Regions from separate parts of the Paraburkholderia sp. BR10872 genome, predicted to be linked through region 2. Evidence: riboswitches for the same ligand, from Rfam matches in the RefSeq annotation. Region 2 holds a riboswitch; the other holds the start of a gene.
What was found. Region 2 has a riboswitch for cobalamin ahead of AB4Y43_RS39005 (CbtB domain-containing protein). Riboswitches for the same ligand answer to the same signal wherever they lie in the genome.

Region 1 (7,472 bases), on a different contig from region 2:
CACGGCGGCGTCGAACAGATGCATGACGCTCGGAAACGCGTCGCGGAAAAAGCCCGATACGCGCAGCGTCACGTCGATGCGCGGCCGGTCCAGCGCCTCGACCGGCATGATCTCGAAGTCGGTCACGCGCTGGCTGCCGGCGGCCCACTTCGGCCGCACGCCGATCAGCGCGAACGCCTGGGCGATGTCGTCGCCGCCGGTGCGCATCGTCGCCGTGCCCCAGACCGAAAGCCCAATGGCGCGCGGGTAGTCGCCGTGCTCCTGCAGATGGCGCTCGATGAGTTGATGCGCCGATTTCATGCCGAGCGCCCACGCTGCTTGCGTCGGAATGGCGCGCGTATCGACGGAATAGAAGTTGCGGCCCGTGGGCAGCACATCGGGGCGGCCGCGCGAGGGCGAACCACTCGGGCCTGGCGGCACGAAGCGGCCTTCGAAGCCACGACGCAGCTGGCGCATCTCTTCGGGGCCGCAGGCGTCGAGGCGCGGCAGCACGTCGTCGCGCAGGCGCGCAAGCACCTGGGTCGCGTGGGGAAGCGACGCAGTCTCCGCATCGCTTCGTTGACCTGAGCAAATGTCTTCGATCAGCGTGGCCGCGAGCATTTCCAGGCGTTCGCGCGTGTCGCCCGCATGACGCCATGGCGTATCGCTCACCGCTGCGAGCCGTGGTGGACGCGGGCCTTGCCACGGCGCAGCCCAATCGACCGTGGCCGGATCGACGAGATGATCGATGCGCAGGTCTCGCGCGAGCGCATCGATGAGACCTGCATTCGCGCCCTGCCCGTCCCCGCATGCGTATCGTCCGAGCGCGAGCAGCGTGTCGCGCCGCTGCTGGCCTTGCGGCGATTCGCCGAACGTATGCAGGCCGTCGCGAATCTGCGCTTCCTTCAGCTCGCACAGGTAAGCGTCGGCGCGCGTGAGCAATTCGTCTTCGGCAGCCTGATCCTGCGGCGCGGCGACGCTCAATTCCTCGTGCAGCCGATGCTCGATGATGGTCGCGAGTATGGTCTTGCGCAGCAGCTTCGCGCGGCGCGGGTCCACCATCAATGCTTCGTAATACTCATCGACCTGACGCTCCAGGTCTTGCAGCGGTCCGTAGTTTTCAGCGCGCGTGAGCGGCGGCATCAGGTGATCGATGATCACGGCCTGGGCGCGGCGCTTGGCCTGGCTCCCCTCGCCCGGATCGTTGACGATGAACGGGTACAGATGCGGCAGCGGCCCGAGCGCCATGTCGGGCCAGCAGGTGTCGGCGAGCGCCACGCTCTTGCCCGGCAGCCACTCCAGGTTGCCGTGCTTGCCCACGTGCGCGATGGCGTCGATGCCGAAGGTCTCGCGCAGCCAGAAGTAAAACGCGAGATACGCGTGCGGCGGCACGAGTTCGGCGTCGTGGTAGTTCGCGTAGGTGTCGTCGCCGCGCGAGCGCGAAGGCTGAATGCCCACGAACACCTGGCCACAGCGCCAGCCCGCAATCATGAAGCGGCCGCGGCGCACGGTGGGGTCGTCCTCCGGCACGCCCCAGCGCGCGATCAGCGCGTTTTGCGCCTCGGCGGGCAACTGCGAGAAGCGCGCGCGGTAATCATCGAGGGAAAGACTCTGCCATGCGGGGCGCAGCGCGCGGGTGTCGGGATCGTTCGTCACGCCCTGCGTGAGGATGCGCATGAGCGCGTCGCCGTCTTCGGGCAGATCGGCCACACGATAGCCTTCGTCACGCAGCATGCGCAGGATGCCGACCACCGAGGCCGGCGTGTCGAGTCCCACGCCGTTGCCAATGCGCCCTTCGCTCATCGGATAGTTCGCGAGCACGAGCGCGAGTTTCTTCTCCGCGTTCGGCAGGCTGCGCAGACGGCACCACCGGCGCGCCAGTTCGGCGACGAACGCCACGCGCTCGGCATCGGGCTGATAGCGCACGACATCGACCTGCGTCTCTTTGCAGTGGTATGCGAGGCCCTTGAAGCTGATCGCACGCGTAATCACGCGGCCGTCCACTTCGGGCAGCGCGATATGCATGGCGATGTCACGCGAATTCAGGCCGTGATTGTCCTTCACCCAGTCTTCGCGATTGCCGCCGCTCAGGATCACCTGGAGCACGGGCGCGTCGCCGGCGAGCGCAATCGGTTCGGGGTCGTCGAGCGACGAAGCCGCGAAGGCCGTGGTATTCAGCACGAGCGAGACGTCGTGCTCGGCCGCCAGTTGATCGAGCACGTCGCGGCTCAAAGTGTCCTTGAGCGACGTGATCGCAAGCGGCAGCGGGTTCAGGCCGCGCGCGAGCAGCGCGTCGATGAGGGCATCGAAAGCGGCGGTGTTCGCCGCCTGCAGATGCGCCTTGTAAAACAGCAGCGCGACGACCGGCGCGCCAGGTTGCCAGCGCGCGCGCCATTCGTCGATGGTCGCGACGTCGCGCTGCGGGCAATAGAGCGCAGCGGCGGGCAACGCAATGGGCGGCGCAGGCTCGCTGCCCCAGTCGAATGCGCGCCACGCGAGCGCACGCAGGAACGATTCGGCGTTGGCCGCGCCGCCTTCGCGCAGATAACGCCACAGCGAGCGGCAAAACTCGGGCTCGGCGCGGCTCTTCGCGATGAGATTGGGGTCTTCCTGCAAGTCGCCCGAAAACATCGCGAGCAGTTGCCCGCGGCGCTCGGCTAGCGAGACGACCTGCTCGATGCCATATGGCCAGTACGTTTCGCCGCCCAGATGATCGACCACCACCACGCGCGCGTGCTGCAAGACATCTTCGACGTAGAAGTCCACCGACGCGGGCTGGCGCAAATAGGTGACGTTCGCAAGCCGCACGCTCGGAAAACCTGCGGGCAAGCGCGGCACGACGCTCGCCAGCAGCGCGAGCGTCGTGTCCGCCGAACTGAGCACGACGATCTCGGCGGGCTGCTGGTCGATCCGGATAACGCCCTGCGTGTCGTCGACGAAGCCGCCAGGCGTAGTGCGCAGCAAATGCATGGGACGGCCTCGTCTAGCTGGGTGCGATCACTTCGCGCCCGCGGTCTGCACATTCGCCAGTGCGATATCGAAGGCCGCTTGCAGCGTCGCGCCATCGAGATCCTCTCCGATCAGCACGAAGCGGCTCGCAAGCGGCTGCGCCGCGCTTTCCTGCGCGTTCCAGCGGCGGTCGAAATAGCTGTCGAAGCGGCGGCCCACGCCTTGAATCACGAGGCGCATGGGCGCACCCGGCAGCGCGGCAAAGCCCTTCACGCGATAGATCGTGTGCGCATCGACGAGTTGCTGCAGCGCCTCGATCACAGTCTCGCGCGAAGCCGCATTGCCCGACACCACAACCGAATCGAACTCGTCATGATGATGATCGGGATCGTCGGCGGAACCGTGATGGTCGTGCCGCAGATGAATGCTCTCCTCGGAGGCCGCCTCGAGCCCGAGCAGCGTATGCAGATCGAGCTTGCCGTGCTGCGCGCGCACGATCTTCACCTGCGGCGGCAGCTCTTCGCGCAGCTCGGCGATGAGCGCGTCCTGGCCCGCAACGTCCAGCAGATCGGTCTTGTTGAGAATGATGAGGTCGGCGGCCGAAAGCTGGTCTTCGAACAGCTCGTGCAGCGGCGACTCGTGATCGAGGTTCGGGTCGGCGCGGCGCTGCGCGTCCACGGCCCGCGGATTTTCAGCGAACTGGCCGCTCGCGGCGGCGGGGCAGTCCACCACGGTCACGACCGCATCGACGGTGAACGCGTTGCGGATCGACGGCCAGTTGAACGCCTGCACGAGCGGCTTGGGCAGCGCGAGACCCGAAGTTTCGATCAGCACGTGATCGACATCGCCGCGGCGTTCGAGCAGTTTCTCCATCACGGGGAAGAACTCTTCCTGCACGGTGCAGCAAAGGCAGCCGTTCGCGAGTTCGTAGAGCTGGGCTTCCGTTTCGTTGCCGTTCTCGTCGCAGCCAATGCCGCAACCGCGCAGAATCTCGCCGTCGATACCGAGTTCGCCGAATTCGTTGACGATGACCGCGACGCGCAGGCCGCCCGCGTGCTGGAGAATGTGACGCAGCAACGTGGTTTTACCGCTGCCGAGAAAGCCCGTCACGATCGTGACCGGAATCTTGCGCATTTGCATGAAGTGCTCCTTCGGCGCCAGGCCGTATCGAGGGGCATGGTGCGTCGCGCCTGCCGTTCGTGCGGGTGCCGTGTTGCGCACACGCGCGTATCCATGGAGACGCTGTCACGCGCAACGATCCAACAACCTGCAGGGGACGAACGACCAGAAACGCACCCGGGCCTCGCCCGGCTGACGCATGAAAATCACGGACCCGGCACCGCATCCCCGCAGCGCGAATCCCACGTATCTGGCCGGTATCCGGACTGACGAAACACCGCTTCGCCTTCCCGCGCGAGCGGCCTTGCGGCCGGCTTGCACAGTGGCGTGGACTGCGTAAAGCATGGAAGCGGTTTGCGGCATTCGTGCGAACGCCGCGCTCGTTGTACCGTTGCGGGTGCAGTTCAGGTTGGCCATGCCCGAGGCGGGATGGCTCCCTGATTCCCGTTTAACTGCGCGCGCATTATGAATCGCGCGCGCGAGCACCAGAGTGCGTGCGAGTGTAGGCGCGGGGGGCCCGTGCGTCAAGGAAGGCGTGGGAAGCCGCAAAAGCGTGTGCTATCGTAGCGCGCATCCGGCGCCCGCCGGAACGCGACGCTTTTGCTCGTTTTGCCCCTGCGGTCACGCCTTCGATCGACGCCCTCGCCGTGAATCCTGCCGAAAATCGCGCCTCGGGCGCAGCCTCATTCGAAGCCACGCCGGAACCCGCGCAGCGCGTGCCGCCGCTTGCGCTCGGCATCGGCTGCCGGCGCGGCGTGACGCTCGCGCAGGTCGAAGCCGCGGTGCGCGCCGCGCTCGGCGCGTGGCCTCTCGACAGCGTAACGGCCGTGGCAACGCTCGATGCAAAAGCCGGCGAACCCGCCTTGCACGCGTTTTGCGCGGCACATGCGCTGCCGCTGCACACGTACACGCGGGAGCAACTCGCCGCGACACCGATACTGGCGCCCCCCTCCGCAGCCGCGCAAGCGCAGTTCGGCGTAGACGGCGTGTGCGAACCCTGCGCGCGTCTGGCGGCGGGCGGCGCTCCGCTCGTGCGCGGCAAGCTGGCGCTCGACGGCGTGACGGTCGCAATCGCAGGCATTCTGCCAAACGACGCAAATGCGGACGCGAAAGCGCCGCAACCAAACCAATCCCGATGATGAAAACCGATCCCGAATCGCACCAACGCATGACGCAACGCCGCCGCGAAGGCCACGAGAAGAAGCAGGCCGCCGCGACGCACGAAAAGGGCCTGTTGATCGTCAACACCGGCAACGGCAAGGGCAAGAGCACGGCCGCGTTCGGCATGGCCGTGCGCATGCTCGGCCACGGCATGAAGCTAGGCGTCGTGCAGTTCATCAAGGGCGCGCTGCACACGGCCGAACGCGATTTCCTCGGCAGCGTTGCTCACTGCGATTTCGTGACGATGGGCGACGGCTACACCTGGAACACGCAGAATCGCGACGGCGACATCGCCACCGCGCGCAAGGGCTGGGACGAAGCGAAGCGCATGATCGAGAGCGGCGAGTACGCCATGGTGATCCTCGACGAACTCAACACGGTGCTCAAATACGAGTACCTGCCGCTCGACGAAGTGCTCGGTGTGATCGCCTCGCGCGCGCCGCACGTGCACGTGGTCGTGACGGGCCGCCATGCGCCCGACGCGCTGATCGAAGCGGCCGACCTCGTCACGGAAATGCGCCTCGTGAAGCATCCGTATCGCGAGCAAGGCGTGAAGGCGCAAAAGGGCGTGGAGTTTTAAGCGCATGAGCGCAACGGTTGCCTGCCCCGCGCTCTTCATCAGCGCGCCCGCTTCGGGCCAGGGCAAGACCACGCTCACGGCTGGCCTCGCGCGACTACACCGGCGCGCGGGCCGACGCGTGCGCGTCTTCAAGACCGGGCCGGATTTTCTCGACCCGATGATCCTCGCACGCGCGAGCGGCGCGCCCGTGCTCTCGCTCGACCTGTGGATGGTGGGCAAAGAAGCGTGCCGCGCCCTGCTCGCGCAGGCCGCGCGCGACGCCGACCTGATCCTTATCGAAGGCGTGATGGGCCTGTTCGACGGCACGCCGAGCAGCGCCGATCTCGCGACCGAGTTTGGCGTGCCGGTGGCCGCCATCGTCAGCGCGAAGTCGATGGCACAGACCTTCGGCGCGATCGCGTTCGGTCTCGCGCATTTTCGGCCGGAAGTGCCCTTTCACGGCGTGCTGGCGAACCGCGTGGGCTCGCCGCGCCACGCGCAAATGTTGCAGGAGGCATTGCCCGCCGACGTACGCTGGCTCGGGCATGTTGCGAGCGAAGCGACGATGGCGCTGCCCGATCGCCACCTCGGCCTGCATCAGGCCGCTGAGATCGGCGACCTCGACGCGCGCATCGAACGCGCCGCCGACGCGCTCGCGCAAACCGCGCTCGCCGAATTGCCGCCTGCGGTGGCATTCGCCGATCCTTCGCACGACGAAACGATTGCACGCCGGCTCGAAGGCCGTCATGTCGCCATTGCGCGCGACGCTGCGTTCTCGTTTCTCTATCCTGAGAACATCGCGTTACTCGAGATGCTGGGTGCGACTGTAAGTTACTTCTCGCCGCTCGCAAACGAACTCGCGCCCGCCGGCGCCGACGCGATCTTTCTGCCAGGCGGCTATCCCGAGCTACATGCCTCGACGCTCGCGCACAATACGCAGACCGCGAATTCGTTGCGCGCGCATGTATCCGCGGGAAAGCCGCTCGTCGCTGAATGTGGCGGCATGCTCTATCTGCTCGATGCACTGACCGACGTGGAAGGCACGCGCACGCCGATGCTCGGCCTGCTGCCCGGCGAGGCGGTCATGCAAAAGCGTTTCGCGGCGCTCGGCATGCAGCAGCTCGACGGCGCGCATGGCGCGCTACGCGGCCACACGTTTCACTATTCGCGCGTCGCCACGCCGCTGGCGCCCGCGCTCAGGGCACACCACGCACAGACCGGCGCGCCGGGCGAGGCGCTGTACCGGCACGGCTCGATCGCTGCCACCTATATGCACGCTTACTGGCCCTCCAACCCGGCTTTCGCGGCCGCACTCTTCCATGGCACAGCCCTTTGACGAAGCCGAACGCGCGGCGGTCTACCGCGCGATTTACGAGCGCCGCGACATGCGGCACTTCGCACCGGGCCCGATCGATCCCGCGACACTCGCGCGCCTGCTCGACGCCGCGCATCACGCGCCGAGCGTGGGCTTCATGCAGCCGTGGCGGATCGTGCGCATCACGGACCATTCGGTGCGCGAGCAACTGCACGCGACGGTCGAGCGTGAGCGCATTGCAACCGCCGATGCGCTGGGCAAACGCCGCGACGAGTTCATGAAGCTCAAGGTGGAAGGCATGCGCGATTGCGCCGAGGTGCTCGTGGTCGCGCTGATGGACCGCCGCGAAGCCCACGTCTTCGGCCGCCGCACGCTGCCCGAGATGGACCT
Region 2 (7,472 bases):
AGCGCGTGTTCGACGACGGCTCGCGCCGCCTCGAATATCCGCGCGGCCCGCAGGGCCTCAAGACCTGGATGGTCGACATCGGTCCGAACGGGCGGCTCGTGGCCATTACTCAGGCGCTTACTGCGGAAAACTTCGCGAAGATCCGCGTCGGCATGAGTGAGGACGAGGTCCGGCGATTGCTCGGTAAACCCGGGCAAGTGGCCGGCTACCGCTTGAAGAAGGAGACGGTGTGGAGCTGGAAGTGGCTGGAAGGGGGCGTGACTCCCGAAGCGTATTTCAATGTGCATTTCGGACCGGACGGGCGGGTCACGACGACCTCGCGCTCGGACGTGATCCGCGGTCGCTGACTGCGTTGACTCAGTCGACCCAGGGCCACGCAAGGAGGCGCGCATGATGAACCGGCGACGGCCCAAGCGTGTCGGACTCGTGCTCGGCGGTGGAGCTGCGCGCGGCTGGGCGCATATCGGCGCGATTCGCGCGCTCGAGGAAGCGGGCATCAAGCCCGACGTGGTATGCGGTACGTCGATTGGCGCGCTCGTCGGCGCGGTGTACGCGAACGGCGATCTCGACTGGCTTGAAGACTGGGTAGGCAAGCTGACCTGGCAGACCGTGGTGCGCCTGCTCGACTTGCGTTTTTCGGGCGGGCTGCTCGGCGGGCGCAAAGTGATCGACCTGTTTGCGCACCAGTTCAACGGCCGCTCGATCGATGACCTGAGGCTGCCGTTCACGGCGGTTGCTACCGAACTCGACACGGGACGCGAAGTCTGGCTGCGCGAAGGCGGCGTGGTGGACGCCGTGCGCGCTTCGATCGCGATTCCCGGCATCTTCACGCCGATCTGGCATGACGGCGTGTGGCTCGTGGACGGCGGACTGAGCAACCCCGTGCCGGTATCCGCCGCGCGTGCGATGCGCGCCGACACCGTGATCGCCATCGACCTCAATCACGACATTCTCAACGGCCGCGACCTGGGCGGTGCGATCGACACGATGCCGCGCGAGCTGCCCGTGGAGGCGAGCGACGCGGCGACGGCGGCATCGGCCGCCGTGGCGGCCAGCGGCGGCGCCAATGGTGCCGAAAACAGCGAAGCGGGGCCCGAACCGCTCCTGCGCCGCAATGGCAAGCGCTTTCCGCGCTGGCTGCAGCCTGCAGGCCCCGGCGCGGCTGGCGGTCCGGACGTGCGCGTGGCGCCGCCGCCTAGCACGCGTGCGCCTTCCGTGTTGAGTTCGGTGGCCCAGAGCATCGACATCATGCAGGTGCGCATTACGCGCAGCCGCCTGGCAGGGGAGCCCGCCGACGTGCTGATCCAGCCGCGCCTGGGCGGCATGGGGATCTTCGACTTTCATCGCGCCGCGCCCGCCATCGAGGAAGGGCGCGCAGCCGTGCAGTACATGATGCCGGCCATCAAGGCACAGCTGGGGCTGGACTAGAGCGCTTCTGGCTACCGATCCAGAATGCCGGCGACGGCGAGGGCAGGGCGGTAGCGCCGTTCCGGTCCTCACTTCATCGCCGCGAGCCAAACCCAGCCGTGCTCTGTGCGGCGTAGGGCCGTCACGGAAAGCGGCGCGATTTCGATCGAGCGAAACCCCGCCGACGGCGCGCCCAGCGCGTGAAGAATCGCCGCCCGGATCACGCTCGCGTGCGTGAAGGCGACCACGTTGTGCCCCGAGTCGGGCACCGCATCGAGCCAGGCGCTGACGCGCGTGCGGACATCGTCGAACGATTCGCCGCCGCCTGGCGGCCGAAAGCCCGGATCGCGCGTCCAGGCCGCTAGGGCCTCGGGCGCTTCACGCGCGAGATCCGTCAGGCGCTGACCTTGCCACGCGCCGAAGGCGGTTTCGGCGAGCGCTTCAGCTGGCGTTGCCCCCGCGAAGCCTGCCGCGCGTGCGCTCGCGCGGGCGATCGCGGCGGGACTCGTGAGCGCACGCGGCACCTCGCCATTGCGATTACCACCGGCCAGCCCCGCGTGCCAGCGCTCGCGCCAGGCGGCAAGCGCCTCGAGTACGCGCGCGTCGAGCGCTGCTTCGGCGTCTTCACCCGCAACAGGCACTTCAGGCACGTGCGGGAACGTGCCCGAGCGCAGAGCAGCGTTCGCCGCATGGCTCACCAGCCAGACTGTCGTCGACATGCTTTTCCTTATGCTTCACTACTCTTTGGCTGACATCCGGGCCGCGGCCGGCCGCCGCAGCGCGTAGAATACGGGCTCCACGACACGCGGAAGCCGGTGCAAGTCCGGCGCGGTCGCGCCACTGTAACTGGTTGCCGTCGAAAACATCGAAGCAACGGAAGTCAGACCTGCGCGTCGTGAACCACTCTTTCAACGACTAGCGGGGCGCGTAACCCCAGGAGAAGTCAGCATGTCCGAAACCTCATTCCCCTTGCAGCACGCCCCGGCCGCGCCGGCGCCCATTGCGCTGCGAGACATCCTGCCCTGGGCGATCTTCGGCGGCCTGATGCTGCTGCTGGCCCTGTACTTCGTGGGCGCCGAGCAGGGCGCCACGTCGATCTTCCCGGGCATGTACGTCCACGAGTTCGTTCACGACGGCCGCCATCTGCTCGGCTTCCCCTGCCACTGACCGGGAGCTGACCATGGTTGGCAAGTTGCTGGTGCGCGGCATGCTCGCAGGCATCGCCGCGGGACTTCTCACGTTCGGCTTCGCGAAGATCGCAGGCGAGCCCCAGGTCGATCAGGCGATCTCCTTCGAGGAGAAAGCCGACGCCGCGAAGGGCGAAGCGCCCGAGCCCGAAATCGTCAGCCGCAAGACCCAGGCGAGCGTCGGTCTCTTCACGGGCGTGATGGTCTATGGCGCGTCGATCGGCGGACTCTTTGCGCTCGTCTTCGCGTATGCCAATGGTCGCGTGGGGCGTCTTTCGCCGCGCGCGCTCTCGGCCTGGCTCGCGCTCGCCGCCTTCGTCGCGATCTACCTGGTGCCGAACATCAAGTATCCGGCGAATCCGCCCTCGGTCGGCGACCCGGAGACGATCGGCTATCGCACCGGGCTCTTTTTCCTGATGATCGCGATCTCGATCGCCGTGTCGGTGTTCTCGCTCAAGGTGCGCGCCGCGTTCGTGCCGCGCCTTGGCCTCTGGAACGCTTCGATCGTGGCGCTCGTGCTGTTCGTCGTCGTGATCGGCGCGATCCAGCTCGCGTTGCCGACGATCAACGAGGTGCCCGCCGCGTTCCCGGCCGTGCTGCTGTGGAAGTTCCGCACGGTGTCGATCGGCATGCAGTTCATTCTCTGGACGACGATCGGTCTGCTTTTCGGCGCGCTCGCCGAAAAGCTGCTCGGCGCGAACGCCCGTACCGGCAGCGCACGCGGCACGCAAACGCGCGCCGCATAAGCTCCGCCGGGGCCGCAGCGCGCACATCGCGCGCCTATCGAAAAAGCGACCCCAAACTTGCGTAAATGCCCCGCGCGCCTCGCGTGCCGGGGCATTTTTTTTCGCCTTTCAAAAGCATCGCGCCCGCGGCTGTGCGGGCCTGATCCGCACGCGCCGACGCGTCGCGCGGCAATGCTGCACTGCAATATCCGCGCCGCACGAGTTTGAGCAATCCATTTTGCACTGAGACGATCCGCGCCAGTTCATCGGTTTCAGCGGCGCCCACGTGCCGCGCGAGGCCGCCCGAAACGACAAAACAACTTTGTTCCGGAGACGCGCGTGATCCTTTACGGCTTTGGCCCGGTGCTGCTCGCCGGCACGATCCAGACCATCGAACTTTCGCTCCTCTCGCTCGGCGTGGCCGTGCTGCTCGGTCTGGCTGGCGCGGCGGCCAAGCTCTCGTTCAACCGGCCGCTCGCCGCCGTGGCGACCGCGTACACGACGCTGATCCGCTCGGTGCCCGACCTCGTGCTGATGCTGCTGCTCTTCTACAGCATCCAGATCGGCGTGAACGAGGCCACCGACGCGCTCGGCATGGCGCAGATCGATATCGATCCGTTCGTGGCCGGCGTCGTCACGCTCGGCTTCATTTACGGCGCGTACTTCACCGAAACGTTCCGCGGCGCGTTTCTCGCAGTGCCGCGCGGCCAGCTCGAAGCGGGGCACGCCTACGGCATGAGCGGCGCGCGCGTGTTCGCCCGCATCCTCTTCCCGCAGATGATGCGTTTCGCGCTGCCCGGCATCGGCAACAACTGGCAGGTGCTCGTGAAGGCAACGGCGCTCGTCTCGATCATCGGTCTCGCCGATGTCGTGAAGGCCGCCCAGGACGCGGGCCGCAGCACCTTCAACCTGTTCTTCTTCCTCGTGATCGCGGCGCTCATCTACCTTGCGATCACCACGCTCTCGAACTTCGCGCTCGTCTGGCTCGAACGCCGCTATTCGGTGGGCGTGCGTCACGCGCAACTGTGAGGACAAGGCCGTCATGAACGAAATCATCCAGCAATTCGGCCGCGCGTTCCTCTACTGGGACGGCGAGCATGTCTCGGGCCTCGCGATGACGCTGTGGCTGCTCGTGATCTCCGTCGCCTTCGGGTTCGTGTGCGCGGTGCCGCTCGCCGTGGCGCGCGTCTCGAGCCGCCGCTGGCTCTCGCTGCCGGTGCGCTTCTACACCTACGTGTTTCGCGGCACGCCGCTCTACGTGCAGTTGCTGCTCATCTACACGGGCGTGTACAGTCTCGCATTCATCCGTTCGGAGCCGCTGCTCGACGCGTTCTTTCGCAGCGGCCTGAATTGCGCGGTGCTCGCCTTCGCGCTCAACACTTGCGCGTATACGACGGAGATTTTCGCGGGTGCGATTCGCGCGACCACCCACGGCGAAGTGGAAGCGGCTCGCGCCTACGGCATGAGCCCGTTCACGATGTACTGGCGCGTGATTCTGCCTTCGGCGCTGCGCCGCGCACTGCCGCTGTACAGTAACGAAGTGATCCTGATGCTGCACGCGACCACGGTGGCCTTCACCGCGACGGTGCCCGACATCCTCAAGGTCGCGCGCGACGCCAACTCGGCCACCTACCGCTCGTTCGAGTCGTTCGGCCTCGCGGCGCTGATCTACTGTGCGGTATCGTTCGTGCTGGTGGCCGCGTTCCGCCGCGCCGAAAAACGCTGGCTCGGCCATCTCGCCGTGCGCACCCGCTGATTCACCGGAAACTGGAGACCATCTTGGCTCAGACGCAATCCTCAGATAGCAAGCTCGTCGCGCGCGACATCCACAAGCGCTACGGCGACAACGAGGTGCTCAAGGGCGTCTCGCTCGACGCGAAGAAGGGCGACGTGATCAGCATCATCGGCGCGAGCGGCTCGGGCAAGAGCACCTTCCTGCGCTGCATCAATTTCCTCGAGAAGCCGAACGCGGGCGAGATCGTCGTGGACGGCGAGGCCGTGCGCACGAAGGCGGGCCGCAACGGCGACCTCGACGTGGCCGATCACAAGCAGTTGCAGCGCATCCGCACCAAGCTCGCGATGGTGTTCCAGCACTTCAACCTCTGGTCGCACATGAACGTGCTCGAGAACGTGATGGAAGCGCCTATCCACGTGCTGGGCGTGCCGCGCAAGGAAGCCGAGGACCGCGCGCGGCAGTATCTGGAGAAAGTGGGCCTCGCGCCCCGCGTGGAGAAGCAATATCCGTCGCATCTTTCGGGCGGCCAGCAGCAGCGCGTGGCGATTGCGCGCGCGCTCGCGATGCATCCCGACGTGATGCTGTTCGACGAACCGACTTCGGCGCTCGACCCCGAACTCGTGGGCGAAGTGCTCAAGGTGATGCAAAAGCTCGCCGAAGAGGGCCGCACGATGATCGTCGTCACCCACGAAATGGGCTTTGCGCGCAACGTCTCGAATCATGTGATGTTCCTGCACCAGGGGCGCACGGAGGAGGAGGGCGCGCCCGCCGATGTGCTCGGCGCGCCGAAGAGCGATCGTCTGCGCCAGTTCCTCTCCGGCAGTCTCAAGTAAGCGGCGCGTTCAGTCTCGCGCCGCGTCTTGCCGATGGTCCGTTCCGCCGCTCTTCCTCCCGCTTCAGTTCCGGCCGCCGCGCCCGGGGGCCAGGCGCCGCTCGCGCGCGCCGGCCGCACGACCCAGGTGGCGATCGTCGCGCTCCCGCCCGTTTCGATGTCGGGCGTGGGCCCGATCGTCGACGCGCTCAATCTCGCGAACGAGATCGACGGCCGCGCGCTGTACCGCTGGCAGATGTGCTCATGGAACGGCCGGCCTGTGCCGCTCGCGGGCGGCGCGCAGTGGCCCGCCGACTGCGCGTTCGGCGACGCCGTTTCGGCCGACTGGCTCATCGTCGTGACCGAGCGCTACCAGCAGTTCGCCGACTACCGGCTCTTCCTCGCGAGTCTCGCGCGCGTGGGGCAGCGCACGCCGCTCGTCACGGGCATTCACCATGGCATCTGGTGGCTCGCGATGGCGGGACAGTTGCAGGGCTACCGCGTGGCCGCGAACTGGGAGACCTTCCAGCAGTTCGCCGAGCAGTTCGAGCGCACCATCGTCACGCAGCACATCTACGAAATCGACCGCGACCGCGCGACCTGCTCGGGCGGCCAGGCCACGCTCGACTTCATGCTCGCGATGATCGGCCGCGACCATGGCCCGGAACTCGCCGAGCGCATCGCCGACGCGCTGGGCGCGAGCACGCTGCGCAGCGGCGACGAGCGCCAGCGCATTCCGTTCGTGACCGCGCCCGGCGAGCGGCACCCGCGCCTGAACGACGCGCTCAAGCTGATGGAGGCGAATATCGAGGACCCGCTCACGACCGACGAGATCGCGAATCTCGTGGGTGTGTCGCGTCGTCAGCTCGAACGGCTCTTTCGCCAGTACCTCGGCGCGATGCCGTCGAAGTACTACCTGGGCCTGCGTCTTGCCAAGGCGCGCTCGCAGTTGCAGCGCACCAGCAAGTCGGTGGTGCAGATCAGTCTCGCGTGCGGGTTTTCGTCGGCTGCGCATTTTTCGAATGCGTATCGCGAGCGTTTCGGCGTGACGCCGCGCGAGGATCGCCGCAACTGGATCGAGCGCCAGCACGGCGGAGCCGCCGCCGTGCCGCGCGCGGGCGCGCTCGTGGAGCGCCCGGAAGTCCAGTGAAACTGGCCGCGGCGCAGCAAACGCGCGGACTTGCAGGTTCCGTACGAAAAAACGCGTCGCGCCTGCGCAAGACGTTTGCCGCGAGCTTGCCTACACTGCACAGGTGTCGACGGGACCTGGCGCTTGAGCGCTTGGTCCCGTCTCATGCAAAGCCAACTAAGCGAAAGGGCGCGGCCCGAACGCACACCGACCCCGAATTCGACACGCACTGAGTAATAGAGGAATCGCCATGAACGACCAGACTGTGAGCCGCAAGACCTTCGACGAAGTGATGGTGCCGTGTTTCTCGCCCGCGCCGTTCGTGCCGGATCGCGGTGTCGGCTCGCGCGTGTGGGACACCGAGGGCCGCGATTACATCGACTTCGCCTGCGGCATTGCCGTGACCTCGCTCGGCCACGCGCATCCGGAGCTGCTGCGCGTGCTGCAGGAGCAAGGCAGCAAGCTCTGGCACATCGGC

Region 1: it holds a riboswitch for cobalamin, as region 2 does, so the genes downstream of both, cobW (cobalamin biosynthesis protein CobW) here and AB4Y43_RS39005 (CbtB domain-containing protein) in region 2, are expected to answer to the same signal.

Annotation. Positions count from the first base shown of each region.
Region 1 is NZ_JBFRCN010000073.1:19,957-27,428, reverse strand. Features, by position in the region: gene cobN (cobaltochelatase subunit CobN) at 1-2,949, opposite strand, end outside; gene cobW (cobalamin biosynthesis protein CobW) at 2,977-4,062, opposite strand; cobalamin riboswitch at 4,282-4,552, opposite strand; gene AB4Y43_RS36200 (cobalamin biosynthesis protein) at 4,695-5,186, shown strand; gene cobO (cob(I)yrinic acid a,c-diamide adenosyltransferase) at 5,186-5,788, shown strand; gene AB4Y43_RS36190 (cobyrinate a,c-diamide synthase) at 5,793-7,103, shown strand; gene bluB (5,6-dimethylbenzimidazole synthase) at 7,087-7,472, shown strand, end outside.
Region 2 is NZ_JBFRCN010000096.1:9,287-16,758, reverse strand. Features, by position in the region: gene AB4Y43_RS39020 (hypothetical protein) at 1-347, shown strand, start outside; gene AB4Y43_RS39015 (patatin-like phospholipase family protein) at 391-1,428, shown strand; gene AB4Y43_RS39010 (histidine phosphatase family protein) at 1,497-2,126, opposite strand; cobalamin riboswitch at 2,171-2,316, shown strand; gene AB4Y43_RS39005 (CbtB domain-containing protein) at 2,356-2,574, shown strand; gene AB4Y43_RS39000 (CbtA family protein) at 2,588-3,340, shown strand; gene AB4Y43_RS38995 (ABC transporter permease) at 3,659-4,348, shown strand; gene AB4Y43_RS38990 (ABC transporter permease) at 4,362-5,075, shown strand; gene AB4Y43_RS38985 (ABC transporter ATP-binding protein) at 5,099-5,887, shown strand; gene AB4Y43_RS38980 (GlxA family transcriptional regulator) at 6,044-7,015, shown strand; gene AB4Y43_RS38975 (aspartate aminotransferase family protein) at 7,245-7,472, shown strand, end outside.